3 regions of the Peribacillus sp. NPDC096448 genome follow, and region 3 is predicted to be linked to each of the others. Evidence: riboswitches for the same ligand, from Rfam matches in the RefSeq annotation. Region 3 holds a riboswitch; each other region holds the start of a gene.
What was found. Region 3 has a riboswitch for S-adenosylmethionine ahead of ACIQ0C_RS19115 (methionine biosynthesis PLP-dependent protein). Riboswitches for the same ligand answer to the same signal wherever they lie in the genome.

Region 1 (10,549 bases), on a different contig from region 3:
CATCAGGCGTGTCAAAATAAAGTGCCTGCTTCAACGGGAATTTCGATTGGTCGATGACCACATGAACACCCTTGGATAGCTTCAGCGTCTTCCCTTGTTTCGATTGGTCCTTCTCACGAATGGAATCCACCCACGGACCTGCTGCATTGATAACTTTGTCTGCGTATATTTCATAAGCATCACCTGAAAGCAAATCGGCAACTTGGACTCCGTTCACCTTACCGTTTTCATATAACAATTTATCTACTTTTGTATAATTTATCGGTGTTGCACCTTTATCGACAGCCGCCTTCATGACTTCAATCGTAAGACGTGCATCATCTGTCCGATATTCAACATAGTAGCCTCCGCCCTTCAGTCCCTCTTTCTTGACGAGAGGCTCTTTTTTAAGTGTTTCATCCGCAGAAAGCATTTTCCTGCGTTCGGATTTTTTAACCCCCGCAAGGAAATCATATACCCGAAGTCCAATGGAGGTACTGAATTTCCCGAAGGTGCCTCCTTTATGCATCGGTAACAGCATCCATTCCGGCGTGGTCACATGCGGTCCATTCTCATAAACGATTTCTCGCTCTTTACCAACCTCGGCAACCATTTTTATTTCAAATTGCTTCAAATACCGCAAGCCGCCATGAACAAGTTTTGTCGAGCGGCTTGAAGTACCTGCAGCAAAATCCTGCATTTCAACCAAAGCCACTTTCATCCCACGGGTCGTTGCATCCAGGGCGATCCCTGCACCTGTAATTCCCCCACCAATGACAACCACATCATATTTCTCTTTTTTCAGAGTTTCGACCGTTTCTGCCCGATATATATTTGAAAACCTCATGCCTGACTCCTCCTTTAAGTATTGCATTCTATTGTTTTTTTGTATGAATTCTGCGTTTACTCGTGAATTCTGCACTTTTACTCGTGAATTCGGTCATTATATTCAATTGGTTCATTTGTTCGCATAGTTTATATAGATATTAATATCCCTAATCTGCCATTAAAAACAAAAAAAGAGACCATAAATGCACATTATCGAATTAACGATAACGCATTCATGGTCTCTCCTGTTCTCCGGCCGAGTTATTAACTTGATTTCATTATAGCATACTCCAGCTCATTTGAGAAAGAATACATGTTGTTTTTTATTTAAACGCCATAGCGGCATGTACGGCTTTCTTCCAGCCTTCATATAATTTTTCACTATCTTGCTCTTCCATGGATGGTTTAAAGGTTTTGTCTACCGCCCATTGCCGGGAGATTTCTTCTTGATCCTTCCAATACCCGACAGCAAGGCCGGCTAAGTATGCAGCACCTAATGCTGTAGTTTCGTTTATGGTCGGCCTCTCGACAGGCACCCGTAATAAGTCGCTTTGGAATTGCATCAGGAAGTCATTCTTGACTGCCCCGCCATCCACTCTTAATGTTTGCAGCTCGATTCCTGAATCCGCCTCCATTGCATCAAGGACATCCTTCGTTTGATACGCAAGTGATTCAAGTGTGGCACGAATGAAATGTTCTTTCGATGTGCCGCGCGTCAAACCAAAAACGGCTCCCCGCACTTCGCTGTCCCAATATGGAGTTCCAAGTCCTACAAAAGCCGGTACCACATATACTCCATCCGTACTTTCCACCCGTTTTGCATAGGTTTCGCTGTCCTTGGCATCATGAAGCATCCTTAGGCCATCGCGCAGCCATTGGATGGCGGAGCCAGCTACGAATATACTGCCTTCCAGTGCATATTCGACCTTCCCATTCAGTCCCCAGGCAAGGGTCGTCAATAGTCCGTGTTCGGAACTGACAGCCTTGGCTCCTGTATTCATGAGCATGAAACAGCCTGTTCCATACGTATTTTTAGCCATTCCTTCATTAAAGCAGGCTTGGCCGAATAATGCTGCCTGCTGATCACCGGCTGCCCCGGCGATCGGAATCGATTGGCCGAAGAAATGATATTCGATCGTACGTGCATATTCCTCAGAGGAAGGCCTTACTTCCGGCAGCATCGACTTTGGTACAGTCAATATCTCAAGCAGTTCTTCATCCCATTTCAGTTCATGGATATTATACATCAATGTCCGGGATGCATTGGAATAGTCCGTTACATGGGCCTTGCCTCCTGATAGCTTCCAGATCAGCCAAGTATCGATGGTACCGAATAACAGCTTGCCTTCATCCGCCTTTTGTCGTGCCCCTTCCACATTATCGAGGATCCATTTCACTTTCGTTCCGGAAAAATAGGCATCTATCAACAATCCCGTTTTATCCCGGAATAAATCATTTAGTCCCTTTTCCTTCAAATCATCACAGATTTCACTTGTTTGCCTGGACTGCCATACAATCGCATTATAGACAGGGGCACCTGTTTCTTTATCCCAAACGACTGCCGTTTCACGCTGATTGGTGATCCCGATACCGGCAATTTGCTCTGGCTTTATACCCGATTCAGATAGTACACCGGCAATCACCGCCAGGATCGATCCCCAAATCTCATTGGCGTTATGCTCGACCCAGCCTGGTTTAGGGAAATGCTGTGTGAATTCCTTTTGGGAGGAATGGACGATTTCCCCCTTTTCATTAAATAAAATCGCCCGCGAACTTGTTGTTCCTTGATCTAATGATAAAATGTATTTTTCCATTGTGTATGCCCCTCCTTTTAATTAACTAGCGATATTTCTGCTATCCAATTCATGTGACTGTTTTTTACCAAAAGCATAGGCTAATATCAATAGTACCAGGCTTGCACCCAAAACAGACCAAAATCCTGCCGTTATTTCCCCCATAAAGAATGCTTTATAACAAACGGCACCAAGTGAACCCCCAACAATCGGTCCAACGACCGGAATCCATGAATACCCCCAATTGGAATTGCCTTTACCAGGTATCGGCAGCAAAAAGTGAGCGATGCGCGGCCCCAGGTCACGGGCCGGATTAATGGCGTATCCTGTCGTTCCCCCAAGTGACATCCCGATCACGACAATCAATAACCCGACTGCGAATGGGTTTAGGCCCTCTGTAAAATCATTGGCACCTATAAATAATAAACCAAGAATAAGGATGAAAGTTCCAATCATCTCACTTAATAGATTTGAAAATGTGTGCGGGATCGCAGGCGAAGTCGCGAACACACCAAGCTTCGCTCCTGGATCATCCGTAGCTTTCCAGTGTGGCAAATAGTGCAGGAATACTAGAGTTGCGCCGAGGATCGCGCCAATCATTTGGGCAACGATATAACCGGGCACATCACTCCATGGAAATTCTCCAATAATGGCAAACCCTAATGTGACCGCCGGGTTTAAATGCGCCCCGCTTATGGACCCCACTGCAAAAACACCCATGGTAACAGCCAACCCCCACGCAATCGTGATAACGATCCAGCCAGCATCTTTTGCATAGGAGCCCTTTAAGGATGAACCAGCACCAATACCTGCCCCGAATAAAACCAATATCATCGTACCTAACACTTCTCCCCAAAATGAAGTCATGATAAAACGCCTCCCCTGATAAATTTTTAAACCTTGCCAACAAATAAAAGGAGATCCGCAGCAGAACTATCTTCATAAAAAAATTATGAATAGATCTGTTGTGAATCTCCTAGTCTCCTTCACATTTATTAACTTGTACTGTAAAATATACTAGGTTATGAAAACGCTGTCAATATTTTGTAAAAAAAATTAATCTATTTTTCTGTAATTTTTTTCAATTTCCCCCTATTAGACGATATCCCATAATTCAGTTTTTGAAGTGGTGATTGACGACGCCCCGGCATCAAGGGCATTCAGGACTTCATCCGAAGTACGTATGAGGCCACCTGCAAAAATCGGTGTCTGCAACCGTTCCTTCACTTCTTTTATCATCCATGGCATAGCGCCCGGCAGTACTTCGATATAATCCGGCTTGGTTTTCTGCACCAGCTTATAACTTTTCTCAAGCGCATGTGAGTCTATTAAAAAGATTCGCTGGATGGCAATGACCCCCTTTTGCTTCGCCTTCAATATAACGTTTGATTTGGTAGAAATCAGCCCATAGGGATTATATTCCTGACAAATGAATTCTGTCGCGTACTCATCGCTTCTTATGCCATGGATCAAATCGACATGATAGATCATTTTCTTATTATGCTGCTTTGCCATCATGCTTACATTTTTCAATTGTGATATATGCAAATCAAGAAACACACCTATTTCATAGGAACTTTCTAGAAATCTTTCAAAATCCTTCATGCTTGCCGAAGCAGGCAAAATCTTCTGATCCATTATTATCCTCCTCATTCCCAGAAAAACTCAAAACTTCAAGTCATTTAGTATATTTTAAAGAGCTTGATTTATCAAACACATTTTTTTCATGAACAATGTCATCTTAACACTAACATAACTGGCACACTCTTTATAGATTGCAGCTAAGGATGTATGTAAAATATCCCTTAAATCATAAAGAAAGTTTCATTTTCAAAGCACCTTCGACGAGTTCATACGATTTAATTGTGCCAATGGGAATTTTTCTCACGATGCTCCACGCATTAGCATTGATTTTGATCGCTCTTTTTTCATATTCAAAAAATGGCGGTCTGTTAAATATCCTTTGGTTGATGAAATTACTGTCAATTGGTTCCATTCCCACTAATTCAAACGTAATCGTTCTTCTTTCCACATGAACCGGTTTTAATATAATCCGGAAAGCTACGTCTTTCTTAAACATCATTTTCTTCACTTCCATCGTTCCGGAAAGCACAATATGCTTTGGTGTAATCTCGACTTTAATTTCCTGGCCAGATGATTTCATTTTTATGATTCTCTCTATCATGGCTTCAGTTACCGTTATCGGTATGCCACTTTTGAATGGACTCATCCTTGCATTCCCCCCACTCAAAGCATATGCCGGATTCCCTGATGCGGTTAATATTTCAGCCCGAATCAATAAACGGTATATTCTAAATATTCCAGCTCCAGCCCTTGACCTTTATAAAAACTACCTGTATAGTCATAGTTAATTTAATAGACAACTCTTATCCAGAGAGGTGGAGGGACTGGCCCTTTGATGCCTCAGCAACAGACTGATCTTGTACTGTGCTAATTCCAGAAGTGTAAAAGCTTGAAGATAAGAAGAGTATATAGCTTTGTTGCCAACACCTCTTCTTATTTTTAAGAAGAGGTTTTTTATTTTTAAAAGGAAAGAAGGAATGCAACATGTCCATCACATTAACGAAAGCACCATTCAGGGCGGACCACGTCGGAAGTTTATTAAGACCAGAACGTTTACATATTGCCAGGAAACAATTTAGGGATGGTACCCTTTCGGCAGAGCGGCTCCGTGAAGTTGAAACCGAAGAAATCGAACGGATTGTCGATAAACAAATTGAAGTTGGATTAGAGGCCGTTACGGACGGTGAGTTCAGGCGAACATGGTGGCACTTTGACTTCCTCGAACATTTAAATGGCATCGAGGGATATGTTACTGAAAAAGGCCTCACATTCGATGGTGTGGAAACAGAGAGATATAATGTCCGCAATACCGGGAAGGTTTCATTCAACCCTGAACATCCCTTCATTCGTGATTTCATTGAATTGGACCAAATCGTGAACGGACGTGCAGTTGCCAAGCAAACCATTCCCAGTCCGAATCAATTATTTGCTGCAGGCATTCATAATGCAGACATCTACCCTGATATTGAAGAATATGCAAATGATATCATCAAAGCCTATCAGCACGCTTTGAAAGCCTTTTATGAAGCAGGTGTGCGTTATCTTCAATTGGATGATGTATATATTGCCAGACTTTCATCTCCAGATTTCCAGTTCAAAGATGGAAAATATACGAGGGAACAGTTAATTGATCTTGCACTTCGTGTCATTAATGGAGCATTGGAAGGCAAACCAGAAGACCTTGTCGTCACTACCCACCTATGTCGCGGAAACTACCAGTCGACATGGGCGTTTGAAGGTAGCTATGCCCGTATCGCCCCAACTTTATTGGCAAAAGAAAAAGTGGATGGATTCTTCTTGGAATATGATGATCAACGCTCAGGGGATTTCAAACCATTGGAATACATTCCAAATGGCGGAGCACGTGTCGTCCTGGGAGTCGTCACTTCAAAAAATGGAGAAATCGAAGACAGGGAAGCTGTTAAGGCACGCATCAAAGAAGCCTCGGAATTCGTTCCGCTCGAACAATTATGCTTAAGCCCTCAATGCGGCTTCGCCTCCACCCATCACGGCAACAAGCTAACCGAAGATCAGCAATGGGAAAAGCTGAAATTCGTCGTTGAAGCAGCAAAAGAAGTATGGGAATGATTATTTTCCGTAGGCTTTGAAACTTATTTACAGGATTCATACAACCTAATCGGCTTTAAGCGTGCCGATTAGGTTTACACTTAAAATCCGAAAGCAAACAAAAAAAGAACGGCCACCTGCACGTCCCTTTTTACTTGCAGCTATCTTCATCATCCATTTTCTTCACAAATATATCATCCGTCACCCTATTTTCCAGCTTGTTTCTCAAGGCCAATTCCGCAGCCTTCCCATCACTAGGCGATCCGTCCGAGAAATACATAGGAAACAAGGAGAAAAACATAATATAGAATGAAAAATAGATAAATTGATACCAGATTACCGAGCTGTCCAGGATATTCTGATACACTAAGCTATATATGATCAGCATGCTGATCAAATTAAAGATAGCCCCCCCTAAATAGATCAGCGTATTCGTCAATCGATTATCATGTTTCAATCCCTTGAACTCGCAAGTCCCATTCCAGAAATAATATTTCCTCACTTCTATGTTCCGAAAGGCGAAAAGCTTATTACCACAACCGATCAAGATTTTCTTTTCTGATCCCCCAAAGATCGTAACAAAGAAAATATGCCCGCTCAAATGTATCAGTGTAACGATCGGCATGATCAAAAAAAAGGAAAATAGAAATTTAATGATATCAGAGAGACCAAACATATTTAACTACCCCTCCTCACCAGAGCCATTTCTTTACCAGGATGCTACTCTGATACCCTGCCCACACTAGTTATAACTAGTAAATTTTCACAGTGGTAATATGTTGCTTTCCACAAGTGATAAGAGGATAATCGTTCTCCTTCTGCTTAATTTGGACTGTTTCCAACATATCCCCGGACTCCATCTTAATTTGACCCTCCTCCTGCTTTTCCGGCATTCAAAAAAGGCTATCTCCTTCCAAAGAACCCGGAAAAGTGATAGCCTTTACATCTTTATTTAGCGATTGGGGGTTCGAAGAATTTCTGCGTTGTTTTGTCCTGGCCTCAAGCCTGCATGTTTATATTCAGGGGTGAAAACCGATGTTTTGATCGGGCAGGCGATTTGCTTTTGGACATTTCCTTTTCCGTCAGGTACCTCGACGATCATTCCCCTCGCCTTCAATTGGGGATGCTCGGCCGCTTCGGTGAAGGTCAGCACTGGTTCTGCACATGCCTCGAAATCAGCGAATATCTTCTGCCATTCATGAAAATCCCTTTCGAGGAAAGCCAGTCGGACGGCCGTTTTAAACCTGATTCCGCTTTCTTCATCGCTTTTCATGCTCAATTCATATAATTCGGGTGCACCGATGGCTTCACATAATGCTTTTCGAAAAGGGGGCTCAAGGCTTCCTACCGAAAAATAGCGTCCGTCTTTCGTTTCGTAAAAGTCATAAAAGGACCCTCCGTTCAACATCAGTTTTTCTGGTTCAAGCTCAAGGCCCCCTTGTAGATTCAAAGGTGCGGATATGGCATTCAATGCAAAACTGCAGTCGGTCATGCTGATGTCGATGGCTTGGCCGAATCCTGTTCTTTCCCTGTGAATGACTGCAGATAATATACCGATGACAGCATGCAGCGAGCCTCCGGCAAGATCTGCTATTTGGGTTCCGTTTTTTGCCGGGCCGGCCTTTTTCGTACCGGAATAGCCTGATAGGCCTGCAATCGAAATATAATTGATATCATGTCCCGGTCGGTCTTTATAGGGACCAGTCTGGCCGAAGCCCGTGATGGAACAGTAAATCAGCTTTGGATTGATCGATTTTAATGCCTCATACCCCAGTCCGAGGCGTTCCATGAAACCTGGACGGAATTGTTCAATGACGATATCGTATTCCGTCACTAGGTTTTTTACGGATTCGATTGACTCGGATTGTTTTAAATCCAGTGTGATCGACTGCTTCGATCTGTTAAGATATTGGTTCACACCCCATGAATCCTTTGCTCCCGGCCTCTCCACCTTCAAAACATCCGCTCCTAAATCCGCTAGCATCAAAGTGGCAAATGGGCCGGGCAGTAACGTTGAAAAGTCCAATACTTTTAAATGAGTCAATAAGGTCATCAGCCGTGCACCTTCCCTTTCCCTTGGAAATATTAAAAGCTTTCCCGCCGTTCTGTACATGCAATTTAGCAGAGTTTACGATTATCATATAACACCTCACTCAATATTTGTATAAATTTCCATTCGACAAAAAATCAAAGGCTAGGAATCAGATTCCTAGCCTTTGATAATGAGCTTATACAAAACAAATAAAAGCCGGACAATTTAAAACTGAATTGTCCGGCTGCTTTACTTTAAGCTTGTTCATTCATATTTTTTGTCAAAGTCAAATTCGACTTCATCAAGTTTAACGAATTTGGTCTTTCTTACCAGTTTATAACCAAACCATAGACCAAGGAAAAGCGGGATTCCCAGGTATGCAGCTATTACACTGCCCCAATCGATATGGTCTGAGAAAAAGGCCTGGATATTTTGGGACAGGATGACGATCATGCCAATTAAAATGGCAAAGATCGGTCCAATCGGGAACCATAATGCCTTATATGGCAGCTTCTCCAATGAATGGCCTTGAGCGATGAATGCTTTCCGGAAACGGTAATGGCTGATGGAAATGCCCAGCCAAAAGATGAATCCTGTAATTCCAATGGCATTCATTAACCAAATATACACTTTACCATCACCGAATATGGAAGCTAAAAAGGCCAGCATGCCGATGGAACATGTCAAAATCATGCCTGCAACCGGTACTCCGCGTTTATTAAGTTTTGCAAACAAACGAGGTGCTTGCCCATCCTTTGCCATTGAATATAACATACGCGTAGATGCATATAGACTAGAGTTACCTGCAGATAAGACCGCTGTTAAAATGACGGCATTCATAAGCGAAGCAGCAAAGGCCACTCCAGCTTTTTCAAAGATGAGCGTGAATGGGCTTACCATGACGTTATCACCTTGTAAACTTGGGTTCGTATAAGGGATAAGCAGTCCTATTACGAAGATTGCCAATACGTAAAAGAGCAAGATCCTCCAGAAGACACTTTTAATCGCCTTCGGTATATTCCGTGCAGGATCTTCACTTTCCCCGGCAGCCACACCGACAATTTCGGTACCTTGAAAAGAAAAGCCAGCCGCTATGAAAACGATGAAGACACCCATGAATCCACCCGGGAAAGGAGCGTCATCGACGGTGAAGTTTTTAAATCCAACTGCTTCGCCACCCATAATGCCGACGATCATTAGCAGTCCGACGATTATAAAAATAACGATCGCTGTTACTTTTATGAAGGAAAACCAGTATTCCCCTTCACCATATCCTTTAACGGATAAATAGTTCAATAGGAAAATGAGCACCAAGAATGATGAACTCCATAACAATGATGGACTATTCGGAAACCAGAATTTCATGATCATTGTCGAGGCTGCCAACTCTGCGGCTATCGTCATCGACCAATTGAACCAATATGTCCATCCCAAGGCAAAACCAAATGCCGGATCGACGAATTTAGATCCATAGGTACTGAAGGATCCGCTTGTCGGCATAAAGGCTGCCAGTTCCCCTAAACTCGTCATCACAAAGTACACCATTGCCCCAACTAAGGCATAAGCAAGTAGCGCGCCGCCTGGCCCAGCTGTATGAATGGCTGCCCCGCTGCTGAGGAACAGCCCGGTGCCAATAGCGCCGCCAATGGAAATCATCGTTAAATGGCGGGATTTTAAACCGCGCTTTAATTCTTGTTCTTCTTGCTGTGGAGGTTGCAAGATGTCATTTTCTTGTTTTGGTATCATAATTTTTCATCCCTTTCTATATAAGCGCTTTCATATATGGGGAAATCCATTTAATAAATTTTCCTATTTCATAAACTTTCAAATAGATCTAATTTACAATTCGAATTCCTTTTCTGAATATATGCAATTTTCATGCCAGATTTACAAAACGCAATATTCCACAAATTATTTTAAAAAATACCTTCAATAGACAAATTTTTTTGCACTTTACGCCACGTTTTTTTGCACATTATGCCATGTTTTTTTGCACTTTTATTCATTTGGATTAATTTAAATACATTCCAAATATTACTAAAAGAATATATTCAAAGAATATTTCTATTAAAATCCATTTTTATCCATTTTATTCCTTTAAATGTCATATTTTTTGCGAGTTTTCTCCATTTGATAATAATATGAAACGATGTAAAAATGAGGTATTCTCATGAAGGAGTTGAGTGTTTTGAAAGGTAAGGTATTTTTAGGAACTGCACTATCCGTCGGTCTATTATTTTCTGCTATTCCCCATCAAGAAGCTTTA
Region 2 (10,549 bases), on a different contig from region 3:
TTTTTTTTAACAAAGGGGAATAATAAAATTGTTCTTCTCATTAAAAATAAGTTATGAGGTGACGAATATGCATACGATGTGGAAGGGAAGCATATCATTCGGTTTGGTGAACATTCCGATAAAACTTCATGCTGCAACGGAGGATAAGGATATTTCTTTGAGGACGTTGCATAAGGAATGCCATTCACCGATTAAATACGAAAAGGTTTGTCCGGTATGCGAGAAAGAAGTGGGGAAGGATGATATAGTCCGCGCTTTTGAGTATACAAAGGGAAAGTTTGTTGTATTGGAAGACAATGAACTAGAACAACTGAAAAAACAAAACGAAGAAAAAGCCGTGGAAATCGTGGATTTCGTTAAAATTGAAGAAATAGATCCTATTTATTTTAACCGGAGTTATTACATGTCCCCAAATGACGGGGGGATAAAAGCTTATTCCCTTTTGAGGCAGGCCCTCAAGGAATCGAATAAGGTAGGTTTGGCGAAAATCATCATTCGCTCCAAAGAGCAAATGGCGGTAATCCGAGTCGTTGATAATACCCTGGTTATGGAAACGATTCATTATCCGGATGAAGTCCGCTCCACAGCGGATGTTCCGAATATCCCTGCCAATGATACCATTGTAAAAAAAGAAATCGATACTGCCGTATTATTGATAGATCAATTAACGACTACCTTCGATCCGACAAAATACACCGATGACTATCGAACCGCGTTACTAGAATTGATTGAATCAAAGAAAACGGGACAGACGACGATTACAGCGAAAACAAAAGAACCAGTTTCCAACAATGTAACCGATTTAATGGAGGCATTACAGGCATCCATAGACCGTACAAAACATGATGAACCGGTAAAGAAAAAGACGACCAGAAAGAAAGCGGCACCGAAAAAAAAGAAACAAGCGTAAACAGGAAGCTGAGCGGAAGACGCATGATGTCGCTCGGCTTTCTGCTTGTTTTTGCAAGGAATCAGGCTTCTAATAAGGAAATGATAGGGACCTGCCAGGGAGGAAGGAAGGTGCGAACAGTTAAGTCGATCAGGACGCAAGAAACTGAATGGGATTAAAAGAAAAAAATGGAAGTGAATGAAAGCAAAAAAAATTCGCTCCCTAAAGAGCGACAATGAGGAATTCAATCATGAAAATCAACATATAGGCGAACGGTTGTAGTTTTCGACTATATATTGTGTTCATATTCTACCATATTTAATTCTGAAATAGCAACAAAATTACTGAAACTAACCTATGAATTTTTCTGGAAATCAATGATATTTTGCCCATTTCATGCACATTTGGCTTTTTCATTTCATATACATATAAAAAGTTACAGAATAAAATGGATTTTTAGTATAATTTATACATACAGGGTTATTTAAATTAAATATGAATGGAAGATGCAAAATGGAAAATGGAAAAATCAAATCACTTCATGCGGGAAAGCCGAAACATGAAATTTATTCGAATATCGATATCTTTTCAGCCATGAATAAACAAGCACAGGATAATCTGACAGTGACTAAAGCAGGCATAATCGGTGATGGCGTGGGTAATGTAAAGTTCCATGGAGGTCCTGATCGGGCTTTGTGCTTTTACCCATTTGAGCATTATTCATTATGGAATGAAAAATTCTCTAAAAAGCTGGATATCCCTGCATTCGGTGAAAATTTAACCATAGTGGGGATGAAGGAAGAAACAACTTATATCGGCGATATTTATCAAATAGGCGATGTGATTGTTCAAATTAACCAGGGGAGGATACCTTGTTCGACCATTTCCCACTTCAATCAAGAACCTAAGTTTTTGGAACTCGTGCTGAAAACGGGTTTCACTGGTTATTTTGCAAGAGTACTTCGAGAAGGAACGATAAATAAACAAAACGAGATCGTGCTAATAGATCGTTTGCAAGGAAAAATTTCAGTTCATTATGCAGCAGATGTCATCCTTCATAAACGAGATGGCCTGGAAGGCGCTAAGGCTTTACTTACACTAGACTCGTTAGCGGAAGACTGGAAACAAAGGATCTTGAAGAGGGTTGAAGCTGCATAAGATTGAATGAATTTTGCAAAAGTGAAAAAAATGTCGATCAGGTATTGAAATTGACAGATTATTAATGTAAATTAAATATAATCAAATTTTGAAATCTTGTGAAAATTATATAATTGGATCTTATCGAGAGAGGTGGAGGGACTGGCCCGAAGAAACCTCAGCAACCAGCTTAGGCAAAGGTGCTAAATCCAGCAAGCAGAGCTTGATAGATGAGGAGAATGTTTCAATAAACCTTCTTCTTTGAGAAGGTTTTTTTCCTTTTCTCTCATACTCATAGACTACGACAAAAACAGGATTGTTTTTGAGAGAGGGTGTAATGATGAATTTTCGTAAAGAAGTGAAAGAAAGAATGCTGGTTGGGGAAGGGGCAATGGGGACCCTACTGTACTCTAATGGCATCGATCAATGTTATGAGGAATTAAACTGCACAAACCCAGATCAAATAGAGTCCATCCATCGTGCTTATCTGGAAGCTGGTGCAGATATCCTTCAATCGAATACTTACGGAGCCAGTTTCAGCAAATTGAAACGGTATGGACTGGAAGATGAAGTGAGCAGAATCAATCGCCAGGGAGTCATTCTTGCTAAAAAAGCGGCAAAAGGAAAGGCATACGTCTTCGGTACCATAGGGGCACAGCGGAGTATCAGGAAATCGGATTTAAGCTTGGAAGAGATAAAACGGGGTTTTCGTGAACAGCTATACAGTCTGTTGATGGAAAACCCTGATGGGATTCTCTTGGAAACATTTTATGACCTGGAAGAACTGGAAACCGTCCTGCAAATCGTTAAAAATGAAACTGGACTGCCGATCATCGCCAATGTCTCGATGCATGAACTGGGCAATCTTCAAAATGGAATCCATTTAAATGAAGCCTTTCAAAAACTCGAGCAATTGGGAGCCGATGTGGTTGGTGTGAATTGCCGTCTTGGTCCACATCATATGATTCGGGCCTTGGAAGAAGTGAGTTTGCCAAAGCAAGCATCGATTGCCATATACCCTAATGCCAGCCTGCCGGATTATGTCGATGGAAGGCTCGTCTATAAAGCTGTGCCGGAATATTTCGGTTCCAGTGCCCTGGAACTTCGTAAGCAAGGTGCCGCAATCATAGGCGGGTGCTGTGGAACGACTCCACTGCACATTCAAGCTGTAAAGAATGCGATTGGAAGTTTGGTTCCAGTAAAATATAAATATACGAAATCCCGCGAAATAGAAAAAATTGAAGTGAGCGTTAGAGAATTGGAACTTCCCCTGTACGAAAAGGCCAAAACAGAAAGGACGATTCTTGTTGAGCTTGATCCACCGAAAAAGTTGGGAATAGAGAGCTTCATGACTGGTGCTGAGGTTTTGAAAAAAGCAGGGGTCGATTCCATAACATTAGCGGATAATTCACTTGCCTCACCAAGGATAGCGAATGATGCACTGGCTAATTTACTGAAGAACCAATTGAATATAAAGCCGATGGTGCATATAACATGCCGTGATCGAAATTTGATTGGCCTGCAGTCACATTTAATGGGTCTGCAGACGGTGGGGCTGAACGAAATATTGATCATCACCGGAGATCCTTCAAAAATAGGGGACTTCCCGGGTGCCACTTCGGTTTATGATTTATCTTCCTTTGACCTGATAAGTATGGTCAAACAATTTAATGAAGGTCTTTCCTATTCCGGTCAAAGTTTGGGCCAACGGGCAAATTTTAAAATTGCGGCAGCTTTTAATCCTAATGTGAAATATCTGGATAAAGCCGTACTGAGGATGGAAAAGAAGATTGCCTGCGGTGCTCAATCCTTTTTGACACAGCCGATTTATTCCGTGGAGCAGGTCGAAGAAGTATATGAAGCTACAAAACATTTGGAAACCCCGATTTTCATCGGTATCATGCCGTTGACAAGCACCCGGAACGCCGAATTCATCCATAATGAGATCCCAGGCATCAAATTGCCTGATAATGTTAGAAGGGCCATGGCTTTAGCGGGGGATGACCCTGTAAAGTCAAGGATTGAAGGGGTGAATATCGCGCGGGAACTGGTGGACGCGGCAAGGGAAAAATTCAAGGGCATATATTTAATCACTCCGTTCCTTCGCTATGAAATGACGGCTGAACTTACAAAATATATTAGAAAAGTCGATAGTAAACAGACATCAGAGGTGGAAAGTACATGAATAAAAAAGCGATTCAAGATCAGTTGAATTCTAAGATTCTCCTTCTTGACGGAGCGATGGGAACGATGCTTCAAGCGGAGAATTTAACGGCAGCGGATTTTGGCGGGGAACAATTCGAGGGCTGCAATGAATATTTATCACTGACGCAACCGGAAATCATCCAATCCATTCATGAAAAATATTTAGCAGCGGGTGCAGACATCATTGAAACAAATACCTTCGGAGCGACCAGCATCGTTCTTGAGGAGTACCAAATAAGCACAATCGCCTACAAGCTAAATAAAATTTCAGCTGAGCTTGCCGTTAAAGCTTGTGAAAAGTATTCCAATGATGAATGGCCAAGATATGTAGCTGGCTCGATGGGTCCCACTACAAAAACGCTTTCCGTAACGGGCGGAACGACTTTTGATGTTTTAACAGATTCTTATGAAGAGCAGGCACTGGGTCTCTTGGATGGCGGGGTAGACTTGCTGTTGGTGGAAACCTGTCAGGATATGCTTAATGTCAAGGCTGCCTTTTCTGGAATCAAAGCAGCATTCGCTAAAACTGGAAAAGATGTGCCTGTCATCATATCAGGAACAATCGAACCGATGGGCACGACACTTGCCGGCCAGTCCATAGAAGCTTTTTATTTATCGGTTGAACATATGAAGCCCGTAGCCGTCGGCCTTAATTGTGCAACAGGGCCGGAATTCATGATAGACCATATCAGGACACTTGCAGATATATCAAATAGCGCCATCAGCTGTTATCCGAATGCCGGGCTCCCTGATGAAGAAGGCCACTATCATGAATCACCTACTTCCCTGGCAGAGAAAATGAAGCAATTTGCCGATAAGGGATGGGTCAATATCATTGGCGGATGTTGTGGTACGACACCAGAACATATTAAAGAACTTTCCAGGGTACTCGAAGGCATGAAGCCCCGTACAATTACGGAAACTGCCCATGGCCATGCCGTATCAGGCATAGAGCCGCTAATTTATGATGATTCAATGCGTCCTTTATTCGTAGGGGAGAGAACGAATGTTATCGGTTCCCGAAAATTCAAGGAGCTTATACGTGGAAAGCATTACGAGCCAGCTGCCGAAATTGCACGTAACCAGGTAAAAAAAGGCGCCCATGTCATTGATATCTGTCTTGCTGATCCTGATGGGGATGAGCTTGGCGACATGAAGGAATTTGTAGAAGAGGTCGTCAAAAAAGTGAAAGTCCCATTGGTCATCGATACTACGGATGAAGTCGTACTTGAACAGGCATTAAAACATTCACAAGGAAAATCGATCATTAATTCCATAAACCTTGAAGATGGTGAAGAGCGCTTTGAAAAAATAGTCCCCTTAGTCCATCAATATGGTGCTGCCGTTGTCGTAGGAACCATTGATGAAATTGGGATGGCCGTCGATGCTGAACGGAAATTGGAAGTGGCTACACGGTCTGTGGATTTGCTCGTCAATAAGTACGGTCTAAACAAAAATGACATCATTTTTGATCCGCTGGTATTTCCTGTAGGCACAGGGGATGAACAATATATTGGATCTGCATTGGAGACGGTTAATGGAATAAAGGCGATTAAAGAAAAGTTTCCGGAATGCTTAACGATACTTGGGATTTCCAACGTTTCTTTCGGTCTGCCGGCGAGGGGAAGGGAAATATTAAATGCCGTTTTCCTTTACCATTGTACAAAAGCGGGTCTCGATTATGCTATCGTGAATACAGAAAAACTTGAACGTTTCGCCTTGATACCGGAAGAGGAAGTGAAATTGGCTGAGGCACTCCTGTTTGAGACTTCAACTGAAACCTTAGCGATTTTTACCGAATTTTATCGTGGAAAAAAAGCGGAGAAGAAGGATAATGGTGTGATCCTGCCATTGGACGAACGTCTAGGTAACTATATTATCGAAGGAACGAAAGAAGGATTGATTGATGATTTAAATGAAGCGATAGAGCGCGGTGATACCCCATTGGAAATCATCAATGGACCCTTGATGGATGGCATGAGTGAAGTGGGTCGGCTGTTCAATGACAACCAACTAATTGTCGCAGAGGTGCTTCAGAGTGCTGAAGCGATGAAGGCGGCTGTAGCTCACCTTGAACCACTTATGGAAAACTCTGAAGATAGTGCAAAGAAAGGGAAAATCCTGTTGGCGACTGTCAAGGGAGATGTGCATGATATCGGGAAAAACCTAGTGGATATCATCCTATCCAATAATGGCTATGAAGTCATTGATTTGGGAATAAAGGTCGCACCGCAACAAATCATTGAAGAGGTTCGAAAACATGAGCCAACCATCATTGGCCTATCTGGGTTACTTGTCAAATCTGCACAGCAAATGGTTTTAACCGCTCAGGATTTAAGGCAAGCGGGAATAGATACCCCAATTTTAGTTGGAGGGGCAGCATTATCCCGTAAATTCACCGATTTTAAAATATCACCTGAATATGAAGGGCCGGTTTTATATTCCAAAGATGCGATGGATGGTTTGGCTGTAACGAATATTTTACATGACGCTGACAAAAAAGTCCTGTACTTGGAAGAGTTGGTCAAGAAACGAGAAAGATCGAAAGCGAATGCCGCCATTGCTGCCACGATGGAAAAACCTGTTCGTAAGCAGTCCACAGCGGCACCTTTAAGCGATGCTCCTGTTCAAAAACCGCGTGACATCAAACGTCACGTCCTGAAAAACTATCCATTGGATGTCGTCCAGCCATATATAAATAGGCAAATGCTGATTGGTCATCATTTGGGGTTAAAAGGCAAAGTTTCCGAGTTGCTAAAGCAAGGGAATGAAAAAGCAGTGCAGCTCAATGATCTCGTTGATGAATTGATCGAATTCCTAAAGACGGAACCGGATTATGGTTTGAATGCGGTTTATCAATTTTTCCCTGCTCAAAGCGAAGGAGATAAGCTATTTATATACAACCCGGACAATCATCATGAGGTTTTGGAAACTTTCGACTTTCCCCGGCAAGATACGAATCCGCATCTTTGTTTAGCGGACTTCGCTAAACCGATCTCCTCCGGGCAAATGGATTATGTTGGTTTCTTCCTGGTCACTGCCGGAAAAGGCATCAGGAAATGGGCAGAAAAACTGAAGCTTGAAGGTGATTTCTTAAAAAATCACGCCCTTCAATCACTTGCTCTCGAAACAGCCGAAGGGTTCGCGGAAAGAATTCATCAATTGATGCGGGATGATTTAGGTATAAGCGATCCGATTGATATGTCCATGAAAGAGCGGTTTGCCGCTAAGTACACCGGGCAAAGGTTTTCATTTGGTTATCCTGCTTGCCCTAATCTGGAAGACCAGGAGAAGCTATTCCGCCTGTTGCAACCTCAAGATATTGGTGTGGAATTGACTGAAGGATACATGATGGAACCTGAGGCTTCCGTTTCAGCCATTGTTTTTGCACATCCTGAAGCACGTTACTTTAATGTCGATCGATAACTTCATTTAATAAAGGCAGCGGTATTTTTTACCGCTGCCTTATTGCGCATGAAACCCCTTAACTGGTACATCTTAATGGTCAAAAGGAAGGGGATGCAACACCTATGAAGAAGATGCTAAAATTAATTCTTTTCATGGCGGGTTCTTTCATTATTATTTTGTTTGATATGGATGTGCAGAACATTCATGTACATGCAGTGGTTCCTGAAGAGATGACACCGCTCCTAAAAAGTAAAGCGAATCAGAAAATCGCTTATTTGACTTTCGATGACGGACCATCTTTGAATACCATGGAGATATTGGATATTTTGGACCGCTATCATGTTAAGGCCACATTTTTCGTTAAAGGTAACGAAGAAGCATACGCAAAGGAATGTTATCAGGAAATGATATCCCGCGGTCATTCGATTGCCCTTCATTCATATACACATGATTATTCCATCGTTTATCGGTCTACTGAGAGTTTCTTTCAAGATTTGAATAGGCTTGAAACCATGCTGCAAGAGGAGTATGGGATAAAAAGCCGTATTGTGCGCCTTCCTGGAGGCTCGAATAATCGCCTGCGGCATCAGGCGTCAACGAAACCAATCATCAATGGAATCCTTCAACAACTAAAGGAAAAGGGGTATATTTACATTGATTGGTCCATTGACTCGACAGATGGTTTCAGTCCGTCAATAAGTGAACAACAAATCATTACTGCTGTACAAAAAGGGACGAAAAATCAAAAGCATGTTAATATCTTATTGCATGATATCAATAGTATGAAAAATACAGTGAAAGCATTGCCTGATATAATTGAATTCCTTAAAAAAGAAGGATATACCTTTGATACTATTGATGAGACAACGCCAAAAATGCAATTTAATTGATGAACACATAGTTTAACTATAGTAAATTAAGGTATAGGATATTGAGATTACAATGCGAAAGGATTTATCGTCTCTATGATGCCATCATTGTTTTTATCACACGGAACACCGCTATTAGCTTTGGAAAAGAATAGCTATACCTCTTTTTTGAAGGATTATATGCAAACTATGAAGAAACCTGCTGCCATCGTTATTTTGTCAGCGCATTGGGAAAATGAAGGTCAAATGATTTCTGCAGTGGGGAAGCATGAAGTCATTTATGATTTTGCAGGATTTCCTGAAGAAATATTTCAGGTAACCTATCCTGCCAGGGGATGCCTTGAGCTGTCAGATCGAATTTTAACCTTATTGTCCAGGATAGATGTATTGGGGGAACTTGATGAAAGGCGCCCCCTGGATCATGGAGCATGGGGGCTTTTGCATATCATGTATCCCGAAGCAGATATCCCGACCGTATCCATGTCCATAAGTCCTGCGCTGCCATTGGACAAGCAGTATGAAATTGGGAAAGCGTTGAGGGAATTAAAGGAAAGTAATGTCCTGATCATAGGAAGCGGTGGAATTGTCCATAATTTCACCCATATTCAGAAAGACATGCATGTTGCAGAAGGATGGGCAATCGAGTTTGAGAATTGGGTCGAAGAGAAAATCATGAAATGGGATTTGCAATCTTTGTTCAATTATGAAAATATTGCCCCTTACAGTACAGAGGCTGTGCCTTCCAAAGAGCATTTCATTCCATTGGTCATCGCAATGGGGTCAGGGGATGACAACAAAAAAGCGACTCTTTTGCATAGGAGCTATCAATATGGCAATCTGAGTTTAACAGCTTGGAAGTTTGAGTGAGGTGAAAGGGTTTTCAAACTAGTTAAATTTACCTGAAAAATAATCATTATACAAAAATACAAAAATCTTTTTTTAGCGAAAAAAAGACTTAAATGAGCAAAAAAGACAATTAAAAGCGATTTTTGACGAATTAAGCAGAAATATAGTTGAAAAAAGGTTGTATAAAGTGGTTTAACCTTTGGATATTTCGACAAAAACATGTTAATATAACATCTGAAAACGTTTTATCCTTTAAAATTTTATTATTCAAGAACCAAAGTTATTTATTATATATCTTATATATATCGTATATTTGGGGAAAATTAGAAGAAAGAAATTTGGGGATGGATAAAACGGAATGAAAAAAATTATGAGAAAAATTTGGGGGTTTACAAAATGACCATCAATGATTCTAAGGTATTAGACCACTGGAAAGCTTTTTCAGGTCCGAACCTTGGGTATGTCATGGAGCAATACGATTTATTTCTAGCCAACCCGGAAGAAGTGGATCCGGAACTGAAAAACTTTTTTGAAGTAGCAGGTCCTCCTTCATTCGATGTATCGGCAGAAACAACGACTGTAAGTGCATCAACTGTACAAACTGGAGAAGTTCTTCCAATGAAGAAAATTATGTCTGCAGTGAAGTTAGCTGAAAATATCCGTGCATACGGACATCTTGCTGCAAATATTTATCCTTTAAAAGAAGAAGCTCTGGACACTGAACAAATTCACTTTGAAAAATATGGCTTGACTGCAGATGATTTAAGGAAAATACCGGCTGACTTCATTTGTCCGGAATCACCTGAAGACGTGAAAGACGGATACGAAGCCGTACAATACCTAAAACAACTCTATACAAAAACGATAGCCTTTGAATTTCATCATGTTAATGACTTGGATGAAAAGCAATGGCTTACTGATATGGTCGAATCTGGAAACATGTTCCCGGAAGTGGGAAAAGAGAAAAGAGAACTATTACTTAAACGATTGAATGAAGTAGAAGGTTTCGAGAAATTCCTTCACCGCACATATGTAGGGCAAAAACGTTTCTCAATTGAAGGACTGGATGCTATGGTTCCGATTTTAGATGAAATGATTTCACAAACTGTCCAAAACGGAACGGGTAATGTGAATATTGCCATGGCTCACCGTGGCCGTTTGAATGTGCTTGCACATGTATTAGGAAAGCCTTATG
Region 3 (10,549 bases):
TAATGAGACAAAAGACATTGGAAATCTTATTGCAGCCGGGAGATCCAGAAAGCGGTTAGCGAGTGAAAGGTTTGACCAAAAGGGAGGGGAATTCATGTTTGCGATTTTTAAAAAGCTGTCCTGGTTCTTTAAAGAACAGTGGCAGCGGTACACCTTGGCGATTTTATTTCTATGTCTAGTGAATATCTTGGAGGTTATCCCGCCAAAACTTGTCGGGAATGCGATCGATGATATGAACAATGGCAGCATTACGCAGGAAGGGGTCATGAAATACGTTATTTATTTGCTCTTGGTACTGATCGGCAGTTACCTATTTGGTTACTTATGGAGTTATCTGTTATTCGGCGGTGGAAATTTGGTCGAACGAAAACTAAGGTCTGGATTTATGGGACATTTGCTGAAAATGACGCCGAGCTTTTATGAAAAAAACCGTACAGGGGATTTAATGGCAAGGGCAACCAATGATTTGAAGGCAATATCCCTCACAGCTGGTTTCGGGATATTGACCCTCGTTGACGCGGTGCTTTTCACCATTACGGTAGTGGTCATGATGGGAGCCACGATCAGCTGGCAGTTGACGATTGCGGCGGTGTTGCCGCTTCCGATCATGGCAGTGATGATGCAAATTTACGTGAAGAAAATTTACAAACGTTTTACGGATGCACAAGCAGCCTTTGGTACTTTAAATGACAAGGTCCTGGAATCCATTTCAGGTGTCCGTGTTATCCGGGCCTATGTCCAGGAACGGGAAGATGAAAAGCGGTTTAAGGAAATGACCGAGGATGTATATCGCAAAAATCTGGCAGTGGCAAGGATTGACGCCCTCTTCGATCCGACGATCAGCATTATCATCGGCATCAGTTATTTAATCGGATTGGGCTATGGGGCTTATCTTGTGTTTCAACAGGCCATAACGCTTGGCGGACTTGTTTCGTTCAATGTGTACCTAGGCATGTTAATCTGGCCGATGATTGCGGTGGGAGAACTGATCAATGTCATGCAGAGGGGAAATGCTTCGCTAGACCGTGTTCAGGATACCCTTTCGTATGAAGCGGATGTGAAGAATTCAATGGGACTGGAGAGTATTACGAATCCGGGGAATATCCAATTCAATTCAGTGCATTTTACATACCCTTCCTCAACGGTTGTGAATCTATCCGATATTTCCGTTCAGCTTGAGCGCGGTCAAACATTGGGGATAGTGGGGAAAACAGGTAGTGGAAAAACGACATTCGTGAAGCAATTGCTGCGGGAATATCCTTTAGGAACAGGTGAAATCGCCTTTGCAGGCATGCCGCTGGAGCAACTGCACCTTGAAGATATTCGTAAATGGATCGGATATGTTCCACAGGACCATTTTTTATTCTCGAAGACTGTTAGGGAAAATATCTTATTCGGTAAAATGGATGCAACGGAAGATGAACTGGCTGAAGCTATCCGGCTTGCTGATTTTGAGAAGGACTTAATGATGCTGCCAAACCGTCTTGAGACACTCGTCGGTGAGAAGGGTGTCGCTCTATCCGGTGGGCAAAAGCAGAGGATCTCGATTGCCAGGGCATTGATCAAAAATCCGGAAATCCTTATATTGGATGATTCCTTATCCGCTGTCGATGCAAAAACGGAAACGACGATCATCGAAAATATCCAAAATGAACGGGCAGGGAAAACGACCATCATCACAACCCACCGCTTATCGGCCGTTCAGCACGCGGACAGGATTATCGTGTTGGACAGCGGAAAGATCATCGAAGAGGGGACTCACGCGGATTTACTGCAAAATGATGGCTGGTATAGGGAGCAATATGAACGACAGCAGGTTGACGAAGGGAAGGAGGTGAAGGCATGAGGGTCGTAAAGAAACTTTTTAATTATGCTGCCCTTTATAAAAAATTGATCATTGGCGCCCTGATCATGCTTGCACTTTCGGTAGCGGCCGATTTAACGGGACCTTTCGTTGCCAAGAGAATCATCGATTCACATATACTTGGCATTGAATCTTCCTGGTATGAAGCAGGTAAAGGGAAAGATGCAGTTAAGTATGATGGAAAATGGTATAAACGGGCTGATTACTTTGCAAAAGGTGAGAAGAAAGGCGGGGAAGTCCATATTCTGCAGGTTGGCAATCAATTTGTCTTCGTAAATGAAGCTGTCCCTATCGATGGGCGCAGAACCTTGGAGGACCAATCATTGATCATCAAGAAAGACGGGAAAGAGCAACGTGTGCAAGCAGTGAAATTGACGAGTCAGGAAGTGATGGGATTTTATCAACCGGAAATCCCGCGGATCATTAAGCTTGTGGCTTTTTATTTTAGTCTCGTCATCCTTTCCTCCATTTTTCAATATGGGCAGAGTTTTTATTTGCAGAAAGCGGCGAACCGAATCATACAGAAGATGCGAAATAATATTTTTACGCATATATCCCGTTTGCCGATACGTTATTTCGATAATATGCCAGCGGGTAAAGTTGTAGCCAGGGTCACTAATGATACGGAAGCGATCCGGGAATTATATGTAACCGTGCTCGCCAACTTCTTCTCGAGTACAATTAATATTTTCGGTGTTCTAATTGCTTTGTTTATTCTGGATCCACGAGTCGGTACCATAGGCCTTCTACTTATTCCGATCATCGTTATCTGGACGATGGTATACCGTAAATTCGCCTCGAAATATAATCACATCATTCGGGAACGGGTCAGCGATATTAATGGGATGATCAATGAATCCATTTCTGGAATGAGTATCATTCAGGCATTTGGACGTGAAAAGGAGACGAAGCAATCTTTTGAAAATCTGAACCGGGAGCATTATTCCTATCAAAATAAAATGCTCCATTTGAACTCGTTGACGGGTGGAAACTTGATTGGCGTCATTAAGGTTGTGGCGCTAATGGCATTCGTCTGGTATTTCGGAGGGATTTCCCTTACAGCGAGTTCGGCCATTTCCTTAGGGATGATGTATGCAATTGTTGATTTGATCAGCCGCCTGCTACATCCGCTTCATGGAATCGTCAATCAGTTCGCTAATCTTGAACAGGCGCTCGTTGCAGGGGAGAGGACGTTCAGCTTATTGGATGAGCAGGGATTGGCAGTCAGCGATGAAAACATATCCAGATACAAAGGAAACGTACAATTCGAAAATGTTTCTTTTGGTTATAAGGATAAAGAATATGTGTTAAGGGACATTTCCTTCTCCGCTAAACAAGGGGAAACGGTCGCTTTAGTTGGCCATACCGGGTCAGGAAAAAGTTCCATAATGAATTTATTGTTCCGCTTTTATGACAGCAGTGAAGGACAAATTAAAATCGATGGCAGAAATATATTGGATATCCCCCATCAGACGCTTAGGGAGCATATGGGGATCGTCCTTCAGGATCCTTATTTATTTACTGGCACGATCGCCTCCAATATCAGTCTGGATCATAAAGGCATCACAAGGGAAATGGTTGAAAAAGCATTAAGAGATGTCGGGGGGGACAAAGTGCTGAAGCATCTTCCTTTAGGGCTTGACGAACCCGTGATCGAAAAGGGCGGAACGCTGTCTTCCGGACAGCGGCAGCTAATCTCTTTTGCCCGTGCCCTTGCATTCAATCCGGCCATATTGATTTTGGATGAAGCGACAGCAAGCATCGACACCGAAACCGAGGCGATTATCCAGGAAGGTATGGAAGTGCTGAAAAAAGGGAGAACGACCTTCATCATTGCACATAGACTTTCCACGATAAAAAATGCCGACCAAATTCTTGTACTGGATAAAGGGCGGATTGCTGAGCAAGGTACACATGAGGAATTAATGGAACTAAAAGGGAAGTACCATCAAATGTATGAACTGCAGGCTGGTCCGCATAAAGGCATGGCTGGCTGACGATTGAATAAGGTTGGATCATCAAGATTAAACTATAATGAAAGGGTACCGACTATTGGTACCTTCAAGCATAATGATTGATAATAGTAATCATTACGTTTAAGATATACCTATACTGACAATGAGGTGATAATAGTGAAACAAGAAATTCATCCCGATTATCAACAAGTGGTGTTCATGGATACCAACAGTGGGTATAAATTTTTGACAGGTTCCACGAAGACGTCCAATGAAACGATCGTTTGGGAAGACGGCCAAACATATCCATTATTAAAAGTGGAAATCAGCTCGGATACGCACCCTTTTTATACCGGAAAGCAGAAGTTTGCTGAAAAAGGCGGACGGGTGGATCGCTTCCTGGATAAATATAATATGAAGAAATGAGAGTCAGGCCATCGGGAAATCGATGGTCTTTTTTTATGATTGGGTTGAAAACGATTAATAATGATGCAAGGGAAAAGGGTGCCCATAATATATGTGGGCACCCATCCTTTATTCATTTTGCAGCAATTGCTTCCCCTTTGGCAATATTGACGAGGGCTGCATCGAAGTCCTTGATTATATCGTCCGGATTTTCCAGTCCGACAGAGAGACGGAGTAAGCTGTTCGTGATGCCCCGCTTTACCCTTTCATCAGCAGGCATGGCAGCATGGGACATTTTGGCCGGGTAGGATAATATAGATTCGACCGCTCCTAGGCTTACGGCAAAAACTGGGAGCTCGACAGTGTTCACGAAGGAACGGAAGATTTCCTCACTTTCCAATTCAAATGATAGGACCGCCCCCGCTCCAAGTGACTGGCCTTTCTGGATGGCGTGCTGTGGATGATCCGCTAAGCCGGGATAATACACATTTTTCACCAAGGGCTGCTCCTTTAGGTAGGCTGCAATTTTTTCTGCCCCTTTTTGTGAATGTTCCATTCTAACTGATAAGGTTTTCAAACCTCTCATTACAAGCCAGGCATCCTGGACACCAAGGACTGCTCCAAAGGAGTTTTGGAGGGAACCGAGTCTTGCCGCCAATTCCGGATCTTTCACTACCGCAAGCCCAGCTACCACATCACTATGACCGGATAAAAACTTCGTCGCGCTATGAAGGACAACATCAGCGCCCAGATTCAATGGTTTTTGTAATGCCGGGGTCAAGAATGTGTTATCAACAAAACTTAAGGCACCGGCTTTTTTTGCGATATCACATACGGCTTGGATATCGGTCACTTTAAGTAACGGGTTTGAAGGCGTTTCGATGTATATGGCCCTGGTATTTGGCTGAACGGCGGCTTTGACGCTTTCAAGGTCCGTCATGTCAACGAAGGTATGCTCAATATTAAAACGGGTCAATACGCTTGTGACCATCCTGAACGTTCCGCCGTACACATCTTCGGAAATGACGATATGATCCCCGGCAGACAATAGCAGGAAGGCTGTTGAAATGGCAGCCATACCTGATGAAAAGGCAAAGCCGTGAGTGCCTTCCTCAAGTTCGGCAATGATATCTTCAAGTGCTTCGCGAGTTGGGTTCCCGCTTCTGCTGTAGTCATATTTCCCGAATTGGTCGATATCGGATTGATGGAAAGTCGATGCATGCTGAATGGGGACGCTCACACCGCCCGTTGCCGGATCGAATTTATGTTGATTATGAAGTAATTTCGTTTCAAAGCTAAACTCATGATCTGTCATCGTAGTGCCTCCCTTTTTACATGTGCGAATGCTTGCTGCAAGTCACCAATCAAATCATCGCTATCCTCGATGCCAACGGAGAAGCGGAGCAGGCGATTACAAACCCCGTTTGCCGTTCTGACTTCAAGCGGTATATCGGCATGTGTTTGTGTGGCAGGATAGGTGATGAAGCTTTCAACCCCTCCAAGGCTTTCTGCAAAAGAAATTAATGAGAGCGATTGTAAAAATGGGTTGACCGCCGCTTCCTCAATGATACGGAATGAAATCATGCCGCCTCTGCCTGGATACAATACGTCCGTAACACAATCATGCTCCGATAAATAATCTACAAGTATCTTGGCATTCTTTTCATGACGCTCCATCCGTAATGCCAGGGTTTTCATTCCGCGCATCAACAGCCAAGAATCGAATGGGCTCAAGACAGCTCCAGTACCATTATGGTGGAAGGCAAGTGCATCACATAATTCAGCGCCGCTAGCAACGATCAGTCCGGCGAGCACATCATTATGACCACCGAGATACTTGGTTGCACTGTGAATCACAATATCCGCTCCAAGCAGGATGGGTTGTTGAATAAGAGGCGTGTAAAAAGTGTTATCAACGATTAACAATAAACCATATCGTTTAGCCAATGCGGCAACGGCGCTAATATCCGTTTGCTGCATAAGAGGGTTAGTGGGAGTTTCGATGAAGATGGCTTTCGTGTGAGGAGTGATGGCTTTTTCGATATCCTCCAAACAACAAGTGTTTACATAGTCACACTGCAATCCCCATTTTTTAAAGCCTTGTTCTAACAGACGATATGTACCGCCATAAAGATCTTCGCTGACAATCCATGCATCCCCGGATTTAAAAAGGGCGAGTATAGTGGAGATGGCGGCCATTCCTGAACTGCAGGCATAACCTTGGTCGCCTTTTTCCAGATCGGCGATGGATCGCTCCAATAGCTGGCGTGTTGGGTTACCTGTCCTTGTGTAGTCGAATCCCGTCGATTGGCCAATTCCTTCGTGGCGAAAAGCTGTTGAAAAGTATACCGGTGGATTGACTGTTCCTGTCGCCGTTTCGCTGCGATTTCCTAATTGAGCAAGATATGTTTCAGTTTTATACATGGTTTTCACTGCTCCTTTGAGTTAAATAAAATAAAAAAAAGTCTTCTTTAAGAAGAAGACTTTGATTAAGTAGGGACGAGTCATTCTTCTTATCTTCCAAGTTCATAAACTTGTGGAATTAGCACCTTTTCATTGGTTTGAAACAAATGAAGGTTGCTGAGGTGTCATCGGGCCATTCCCTCTACCTCTCTCGATAAGAGTTTAGATTATTCAATTTCTTTTGAATTTACTATATATACAAAATACTGTCAAGGGCATTTTGGGAGTGATGATATTTTGATGTTCATGGCCAAGTCAATTGGAGCCTAGCGGTATCTACATTTTATGTGTCAAAAAAGAATATCCGAATCTTCGTATAAACATGAATGGCCAAAGGTTTTTCAGAAATATGGAAAGGGTCAGCCGGATATTTTTGCTTTAAAATAATAAAGTTTGTACAATGTATGGAGAGAAAGAATAATCCGACATTATTCATTTCATATGCAAAAAGTCTTCAATGAATAGTGCAAACATAGGAGGAGAACACATGGAATACAGAATCGAACGAGATACGATGGGTGAAGTGAAAGTTCCTGCTGATAAATATTGGGGAGCACAAACTGAGAGAAGCCGTAACAATTTCAAAATCGGTAACGAAAAAATGCCGATTGAATTAGTTCGTGCATTTGCATATGTTAAACAAGCTGCTGCAAAGGTGAACCATGATCTTGGTGATCTTTCCGAAGTTAAAAAGAATGCCATCGTCAAGATTTGCGGTGAAATCCTTGAAGGTACGCTTGATGAACATTTCCCGCTTGTAGTTTGGCAAACGGGAAGCGGTACGCAAAGCAATATGAACGTGAATGAAGTGGTCGCTAACAAAGGGAATGAATGGTTAAAAGAAAATGGTGAATCAGAAACCCTTCACCCGAATGATGATGTTAACAAGGCACAAAGCTCAAATGATACTTTCCCGACCGCCATGCATATTGCAGCCTTTATGGAAGTCGCTGAAAAATTGGTTCCTGCCATCAAAGCACTTCGTGATACATTCGATACAAAAGAAAAAGAATTTTGGGATGTCGTGAAAATCGGCCGGACACATCTTCAAGATGCTACACCATTAACATTAGGACAAGAAATTTCCGGTTGGAAAGCGATGCTCGATAAAGATTTGGCGATGATTGAGGAAAGCAGCCAAAAATTATTGAACCTTGCTCTAGGCGGAACGGCTGTAGGAACCGGAATCAATACAAAGAAAGAATTCCCGGGACTTTCTGCCAAACAAATTGCAGCGGATACAGGATATCCTTTCGTCACATCTGATAATAAGTTCCATGCATTGACTAGCCATAACGAAATCGTCTACGCACACGGTGCTTTGAAAGCATTGGCAGCGGATTTAATGAAAATTGCGAACGATGTCAGATGGCTGGCAAGTGGTCCTAGAAGCGGAATCGGCGAAATTGCCATTCCGGAAAACGAGCCGGGCAGCTCCATCATGCCAGGTAAAGTCAATCCGACCCAAAGTGAAGCGCTTACCATGATTGCAACACAAATCGTGGGTAATGATGCTACAATTGGCTTTGCAGCAAGCCAAGGTAACTTTGAACTGAATGTATTCAAACCAGTCATCATCTATAACTTCCTGCAAACGGTTAAATTATTGACGGAAGGCATTCATTCCTTCAACGATAATTGTGCGGTTGGCATCACTGCAAATGAAGATAAAATCAAAGAAAATGTAGAGCGTTCCCTTATGCTGGTAACAGCATTGAACCCGCATATCGGTTATGAAAAAGCAGCCAAGATCGCCAAAACTGCATTCAAGGACAACTCCACTTTAAAGGAAGCGGCGTTGAAATTGCAGTTCCTGACGGAAGACGAATTCAAAGCATGGGTCGATCCTGCTAACATGGTTAATAAATAATTGCATAGAAATGCCCTCCCTCTGGTATTAGGGAGGGTGTTTCCATGTGTTAAAATAATGGAATCGACAAATACTGAAATCATAAGTAACGGGAACAGGAGGAAAAACAATGTCTATATGCCCGCTTTGCAACGGTCTAAGAAAAATCCATGTGAATTGCCCGGAATGCGGCAATGATCTTGAGGATAAAGGGAAATTCATGGATTATGCTGATGATTACAGTGCTTATATGGATATCGACATACTTAAAGAAAACGACGGATACCCTCAATCCCTTCAAAAAGGTCAATGCCCGCATCTCATGAAATGCCCTGAATGCGGACATGATGAAGTGGTATTGGTCCAAGAATGAACCATTCCTTTATTTGAATAAACGTAAAAAGACCCATTATGAATGGGTCTTTTTACGTTTAATTGGCAGATAACTTCATGCTTTCCTGCATCTGTTCATCTTCTTCAACTAAAATACGATGTTCGGTCCCTTTATCAAAAAAGTGTGCTTTATTCATGTCGAGGGCAAGTTCGATCTTTTCGCCTGCCTGGATAATGTTATTGGCATCGACCCTTGCAACGAAGTCTTGCCCCTCTAATGTGGAGTAGAGCATGATCTCCGCGCCCATGAGTTCGGCTACATCAATTTGGGTCGTGAATGTAGTGTTAGGGGATTCCGTGAAATAAGCTCCTTCATTATGGAAATCCTCCGGACGGATGCCAAGGATTACATCTTTTCCGACATATCCTTGATCACGCAGCATTTTCATCTTTAATTCAGGTATTTCAAGCGTTTGTTCGCCTATTTTAATTGTGCCTTCTTTTAATGTTCCGGTAAAGAAGTTCATGGCAGGCGATCCGATAAAGCCGCCGACGAAAACGTTTATTGGTTTCTCATAAACATCCTTTGGAGCACCGACCTGTTGGATGATGCCATCTTTCATTACAACAAGACGTGTCGCCATGGTCATTGCCTCTGTTTGATCATGTGTGACATATATCGTTGTGGTGTCGAGCCGTTTATGCAGTTTAGCAATTTCCGCACGCATCTGAACCCGCAGCTTTGCGTCGAGATTGGATAATGGCTCATCCATCAAGAAAACTTTTGCGTCCCTTACAATTGCGCGGCCAAGTGCCACACGCTGGCGCTGACCACCCGAAAGTGCTTTAGGTTTCCTGTTTAACAGCTCTTCAAGACCGAGAATCCTTGCCGCTTCATTGACTCTTTGCTTGATATCCGCTTTTGGCGTTTTCCTGAGCTTTAAACCGAATGCCATATTGTCAAATACGGACATATGAGGATATAAGGCATAGTTCTGGAAAACCATCGCAATATCGCGATCTTTAGGGGGGACATCATTGACTCGCTTGCCGTCTATGTATAAATCCCCTTGTGAAATGTCTTCCAGTCCGGCAATCATCCTTAATGTCGTCGATTTGCCGCAGCCTGAAGGTCCCACAAAAACTATGAATTCCTTATCGGCAACACGAAGGTTGAAGTCTTTAACAGCCGTCACCTTTTTATCATAAATCTTGAATATATGATCCAACACTAACTCTGCCATGAAAAATCCCCCTTTTAAACTCTTAGATTACTTGTACCAATTAGCTATAGTCTAAGCTATGGGTTTAGAAAAAAGTATGGGCACATTGCACAAAAAAGTGTTTACATTGGAAATTAATCATTCAGTAAAAGTATCAAGTATGCAGTAAGGGCATGACGGAAGTTTTTAATATCTAGACCAGTTCTTTCAGAGAATTTATCGATTCGGTATTGTAAGCTGTTCCGATGTATATAAAGCTGTTTGGCGGCATATGTGGCATTGGAATTACATTCGATATACATTTTAACCGTTTTGATAAGCTCAGTATCCTGCTTGGTCTTGCCAAGAATTTCATTGATAAACCAATTTGCATTCTTAAAGGATGGATCATTTATTAATGAGTATGGGATGATGTCTGCCAAATCAGTCACCTTTATATCCGGCAGATGCACCTGTG

Region 1: linked by a shared signal. The riboswitch ahead of ACIQ0C_RS13075 (5-methyltetrahydropteroyltriglutamate--homocysteine S-methyltransferase) and the one ahead of ACIQ0C_RS19115 (methionine biosynthesis PLP-dependent protein) in region 3 are both predicted to bind S-adenosylmethionine.
Region 2: linked by a shared signal. The riboswitch ahead of ACIQ0C_RS04380 (bifunctional homocysteine S-methyltransferase/methylenetetrahydrofolate reductase) and the one ahead of ACIQ0C_RS19115 (methionine biosynthesis PLP-dependent protein) in region 3 are both predicted to bind S-adenosylmethionine.

Annotation. Positions count from the first base shown of each region.
Region 1 covers NZ_JBIWEU010000006.1:257,644-268,192, reverse strand. The annotation lists gene ACIQ0C_RS13100 (glycerol-3-phosphate dehydrogenase/oxidase) at 1-826, opposite strand, end outside; gene glpK (glycerol kinase GlpK) at 1,131-2,621, opposite strand; gene ACIQ0C_RS13090 (MIP/aquaporin family protein) at 2,643-3,467, opposite strand; gene ACIQ0C_RS13085 (glycerol-3-phosphate responsive antiterminator) at 3,696-4,238, opposite strand; gene ACIQ0C_RS13080 (hypothetical protein) at 4,411-4,830, opposite strand; SAM riboswitch class I at 4,985-5,086, shown strand; gene ACIQ0C_RS13075 (5-methyltetrahydropteroyltriglutamate--homocysteine S-methyltransferase) at 5,169-6,272, shown strand; gene ACIQ0C_RS13070 (hypothetical protein) at 6,403-6,927, opposite strand; gene ACIQ0C_RS13065 (CaiB/BaiF CoA transferase family protein) at 7,204-8,304, opposite strand; gene ACIQ0C_RS13060 (amino acid permease) at 8,548-10,029, opposite strand; gene ACIQ0C_RS13055 (M4 family metallopeptidase) at 10,454-10,549, shown strand, end outside.
Region 2 covers NZ_JBIWEU010000002.1:90,275-100,823, forward strand. The annotation lists gene ku (non-homologous end joining protein Ku) at 68-910, shown strand; gene ACIQ0C_RS04375 (MOSC domain-containing protein) at 1,403-2,047, shown strand; SAM riboswitch class I at 2,165-2,263, shown strand; gene ACIQ0C_RS04380 (bifunctional homocysteine S-methyltransferase/methylenetetrahydrofolate reductase) at 2,367-4,211, shown strand; gene metH (methionine synthase) at 4,208-7,657, shown strand; gene ACIQ0C_RS04390 (polysaccharide deacetylase family protein) at 7,762-8,529, shown strand; gene ACIQ0C_RS04395 (dioxygenase family protein) at 8,605-9,375, shown strand; gene ACIQ0C_RS04400 (2-oxoglutarate dehydrogenase E1 component) at 9,751-10,549, shown strand, end outside.
Region 3 covers NZ_JBIWEU010000011.1:176,701-187,249, reverse strand. The annotation lists gene ACIQ0C_RS19135 (ABC transporter ATP-binding protein) at 95-1,846, shown strand; gene ACIQ0C_RS19130 (ABC transporter ATP-binding protein) at 1,843-3,861, shown strand; gene ACIQ0C_RS19125 (type B 50S ribosomal protein L31) at 3,997-4,245, shown strand; gene metC (cystathionine beta-lyase) at 4,358-5,539, opposite strand; gene ACIQ0C_RS19115 (methionine biosynthesis PLP-dependent protein) at 5,536-6,648, opposite strand; SAM riboswitch class I at 6,735-6,848, opposite strand; gene fumC (class II fumarate hydratase) at 7,175-8,557, shown strand; gene ACIQ0C_RS19105 (hypothetical protein) at 8,667-8,909, shown strand; gene ACIQ0C_RS19100 (ABC transporter ATP-binding protein) at 8,968-10,113, opposite strand; gene ACIQ0C_RS19095 (PucR family transcriptional regulator) at 10,227-10,549, opposite strand, start outside.